Regions from separate parts of the Zhongshania arctica genome, predicted to be linked through region 2. Evidence: predicted binding sites of a transcription regulator. Region 2 holds the regulator's gene; the other holds the start of a gene.
The links. The regulator sigma-54, encoded in region 2, starts transcription at its own class of promoters, with help from an activator protein. The targets are predictions, from matches to a motif close to TGGCACANNNNTTGCNNT.
Positions count from the first base shown of each region.

Region 1: a site for sigma-54 is predicted at 972-989, ahead of glnL (nitrogen regulation protein NR(II)). Genes of this name have one in related genera too.

Region 1 covers NZ_JBFRYB010000001.1:689,814-692,019, forward strand. Annotated here, with positions in the region: gene glnL (nitrogen regulation protein NR(II)) at 1-938, opposite strand, end outside; gene AB4875_RS03145 (DUF4124 domain-containing protein) at 1,175-1,672, opposite strand; gene glnA (glutamate--ammonia ligase) at 1,780-2,206, opposite strand, start outside.
Region 2 covers NZ_JBFRYB010000001.1:1,235,574-1,237,779, reverse strand. Annotated here, with positions in the region: gene lptB (LPS export ABC transporter ATP-binding protein) at 1-175, shown strand, start outside; gene AB4875_RS05625 (RNA polymerase factor sigma-54) at 319-1,815, shown strand; gene hpf (ribosome hibernation-promoting factor, HPF/YfiA family) at 1,893-2,180, shown strand.

The DNA.
Region 1 (2,206 bases), 550 kb from region 2:
CTAACCATAGGTAAAAATATTGAGGCGCGAAGGTCTGCTGGAATACCTGGACCGTTGTCGATGATGTCAGTGCTGCACACTAGGCGGTGGCGGTTTGAGCCAATAGTGAGTTGGCGTATGGTGCGAGTGCGTATAGTGATGGTTGGATCTCTATCGCTGGCGGAATCTTGCCGAAGCGCCTGCTTGGCGTTGCGGACGACATTTAGGAAGGCTTGAATAAGTTGTTCGCGATCGCCAAGTATGTCTGGAATACTGGGGTCGTAGTCGCGAATAATGTGAATGCTACCTTCGTTTTCTACTTCAACAAGCTGCCTTACCCGCTCTAATACCTCGTGAATATTAGTCCTTTGTTTCTCTGGTGCGCGGTGGGGCCCTAGCATTGTGTCGACTAGATTTCGCAGGCGGTCAGCTTCCTCAATAATAATATTGGTGTAGTCGTGTAGCTTGGGGTCGCTAAGTTCGCGAGCCAGTAGCTGGGCCGCACCGCGCAGGCCGCCCAAGGGGTTTTTAACTTCGTGGGCAATGCCGCGAATTAGCGCTTGGCTATTTTGCTGCGATGACAGCAGGCCTTCTTCGCGGCTGATACGGATAAGTCTGTCTAATGGCTGTAGTTCGATGATTAGTGAGGTGCGGCGGTTTTCGGTCACCGGGGTCACCGCGTAGTCGACCGTTATCTCTGCGCCGGAACGCAGGGTTAAAACAGTTTCTCGCTTGGTATAGGCCTCACAGTTATTGATGGCGTCTAGCAGCTTAACGAGGGTGTCTTCCTGTTCATGAAATAGCTTAGTAATAGCTTCGCCGTGAATACGTTGGTCAGATACCGCCAATAGTGACTCTGCAGCCGGATTAATATAATTAACAGTCAGGTTCGGCTCTACCAACAGTATTGCTGTTTTTAAGTTGTCGAGAATTTGATGGTACATATTGATCGGAGGCATAAGGTCGCCAGTGTGTGCGTTATGTCTTGCCTAGTAGCAATTTCTAGGCCAAGCGAAAGCTACGGGGGTTTATGGGTGATTCAGCAAATTTATCAAGCAGAATGATCTAAAAGCCCTGTTTTGGGGCTATATCCACAGTAAGTACACGGCTTTTTCTTGGGGCGGAATTGCCATGATATTTCATATTATGCACACATAAGGTGCAAACAAATACTTAATAATAAAGTGCAGAGAGATTAGTTCGTCGGCCGATAAACCGTAATGTTGATGCTGTCTTCCGAGAGCGTTTTGCTGTTCTGGTCAATGAGGGTGGCCTTAATACGACGTTGGCCGCGGGGAAGTCGTGGAATGGCGGTGCTCATTGATGTCGATGTGCTGAGAACTTCACCGTCAAGACTGATACGTACTTGCTGACCTTTGCGAAGTGCTTGATCTGTAGAGGTGCTTACGGTTATGCCGACTAGGCCATTGGCTATAATGGCGCCGTCGCTGGGGGAGTTTATGCGTATGGTATTGCGATCTAAATTCACGGCTTTCTTAGGTGTGCGCTTAGGTTCATCAATGTCTATTGCGGGTGTGGTGTTCAGTGTGGGGAGCGTGATTGGTTCTGCACTTTTGGGGGCTTTATCGGAATATACGGTGCGGCCGTTGTCATCGGTATAGCGATAGATTTCCGCATGTAGGGCCTGCGAGCATAAAGCAAAAATACAGCTTAAAACGAGTATGCCGCGCATAGTTGCTCCGGGGGTGATGGCTAGATTTAATGATGTGACTAGATTGAGTTTACTACAAGCATAAAAAAACCCGCCATTGGCGGGTTTTTTTACAGTAGACGCAAGTGTTACACGCTGTAGTACATGTCGAACTCAACGGGGTGAGTTGTCATGGCTAGGCGCTCAACGTCTTGTGCTTTCAGTGCGATATAGGCGTCGATGGTATCGTCGTCAAATACGCCGCCAGCGGTCAAGAACGAGCGGTCTGCATCTAGGGCTTGCAGTGCTTGATCTAAGCTAGAGGCAACGGTTGGAATTGCCGCTGCTTCTTCTGCTGGTAGATCGTAAAGATCTTTGTCAGCAGCATCGCCAGGGTGAATCTTGTTTTTGATGCCGTCTAGGCCAGCCATCAGCATAACCGCAAACGCAAGGTAAGGGTTTGCAGATGGATCTGGGAAGCGTACTTCTACACGACGTGCTTTCGGGTTTGGTACAAACGGAATACGGATTGACGCAGAGCGGTTACGCGCTGAGTAAGCCAGCATAACAGGTGCT
Region 2 (2,206 bases):
AGCTCGGGGTATTGGGGTATTGATCACCGACCACAATGTCCGCGAAACACTGGATATTTGTGACAAGGCGTATATTGTCGGCGAGGGGCGCATTGTGGCCGAAGGCAACGCCGAAGCGGTGCTCAATAGCCAGATCGTTCGTGATATTTACCTCGGCGACAAATTTACGCTGTAAGTACTGTTCTGTATAAATGAATCGGCACAGGTATTGCAGGGAAACCGTGTCGCGACTACACTGACATAGAGGCATATCACGTGCCGGTAGAACGAAATTTCGTTCGCATTACCACTTAATTCACGTTGTAGAAGTCACCGCCTATGAAACAATCGCTACAGCTAAAAGTCGGCCAAAGCCTGACAATGACACCCCAGCTGCAGCAGGCAATTCGTCTATTACAACTGTCCACTTTAGACCTTCAGCAAGAAATTCAATCAGCGCTAGATTCTAACCCACTACTGGAAATCAGTGATGACGACGGCGACATAGAAGTCAATATCGAACCGACTTCCGCCGAACCCAAAAAACCTGAAAAAGCCAGTGACAACGAGATAGAAGCGCCTCTGCCTGAAGCAGATACTGAATGGGCAGAGCGCAGCGACATTCCCGAAGACCTGCCGGTCGACAGCCAATGGGATGACGTATTCCAAACCAGCGGCAGTGGCAGTAGCTCGGGCAGCGGCGCCTCGGGCGAAGACAATGACTACAACAACGATTATCGAAATTCCAGCTCAGATTCACTTCAAGACCACCTGCGCTGGCAGCTCAATCTGAGCCGCTTATCTGATATTGACCAAATGATCGCCGCCGCGATTATCGATGCCATCGATGAAAAAGGCCGGCTGACGGTAAGCCCAGAGGAACTGGTAGAAGGTTTTAATAGCGATGCGATAGAAATTGAAGAGGTGAACGCTGTTTTACACCTCATCCAACAATTTGATCCGCCTGGCGTTGGCGGCAGAGACCTGCAGGAATGCCTTTTAATCCAGCTCAAACAGCTGCCCCAGAATACGCCTTACGCTGAAGAAGCCTGCCTAGTAGTTAGCCAGTATATGGCACAACTGGGCAACCGCGATTACAACCAAATTATGCGCCGCTGTCGTCTCAAAGAAGAGCAGTTGCGCGATATTTTAAAACTTATCCAATCACTAGACCCCACTCCTGGTAACGCGATTGGCAGCGACGACACTGAATACGTTATTCCCGATGTTTTTGTTAGCAAAAAAGAAGGTCGCTGGTTAGTAGAACTAAATCCAGACATTGCGCCCAAAATTCAAATAAATGCCCAATATGCGTCACTGGCTCGCCAAAGCAGTAATAGCAGTGATAATGACTATATTCGCGACAATCTCCAAGAGGCACGCTGGTTCATTAAAAGTCTTATTAGTCGCAATGAAACCCTAATGAAAGTAGCGACCAAGATAGTCGAATACCAACGCGGCTTTCTTGAATATGGCGAAGAGGCAATGAAGCCACTCGTATTGCACGACATTGCCGAAGCCGTCGGTATGCATGAATCCACCATCTCGCGGGTCACCACGCAAAAATACATGCACACGCCACGCGGTATTTTTGAACTAAAATTCTTTTTCTCAAGCCATGTATCTACAGATACTGGCGGCGAGTGCTCAAGCACGGCGATACGCGCCTTAATTAAAAAATTGGTGGCCGCAGAAAACCCTCGCAAACCCTTAAGCGACAGTAAAATAACAGACTTGCTTGGCGAACAGGGTATTCAAGTTGCGCGGCGTACCATTGCAAAATACAGAGAATCACTGGTTATTCCGCCCTCAAATGAGCGGAAGCGACTAGTATAATGTAGTGATCTAAGGATCACTGCTAGCAGCGACTCGCCGCGAGGCGCCAGCATTTTTAAGCGATGAAGGAGCAAATTATGCAGATTACTGTAAGTGGTCATCACGTAGACGTTACCCCCGCCCTCCGCGATTATGTAAACAATAAGCTGACAAAACTGCAGCGACACTTTGACAATATCACCAATACTGACGTCACTCTGACGGTAGAAAAACTCGTTCAAAAGGCCGAGGCGACGGTGCATGTTGCCGGCGCAGATTTATTTGCAACCTGTGAATCAGAAGACATGTACGCGGCAATTGACAGTCTAACCGACAAGCTTGATCGTCAATTAATTAAACACAAAGAGAAATCGCTGGGCCGCTAAGGCCTTCGGTTCCAAACGCAGTTAAA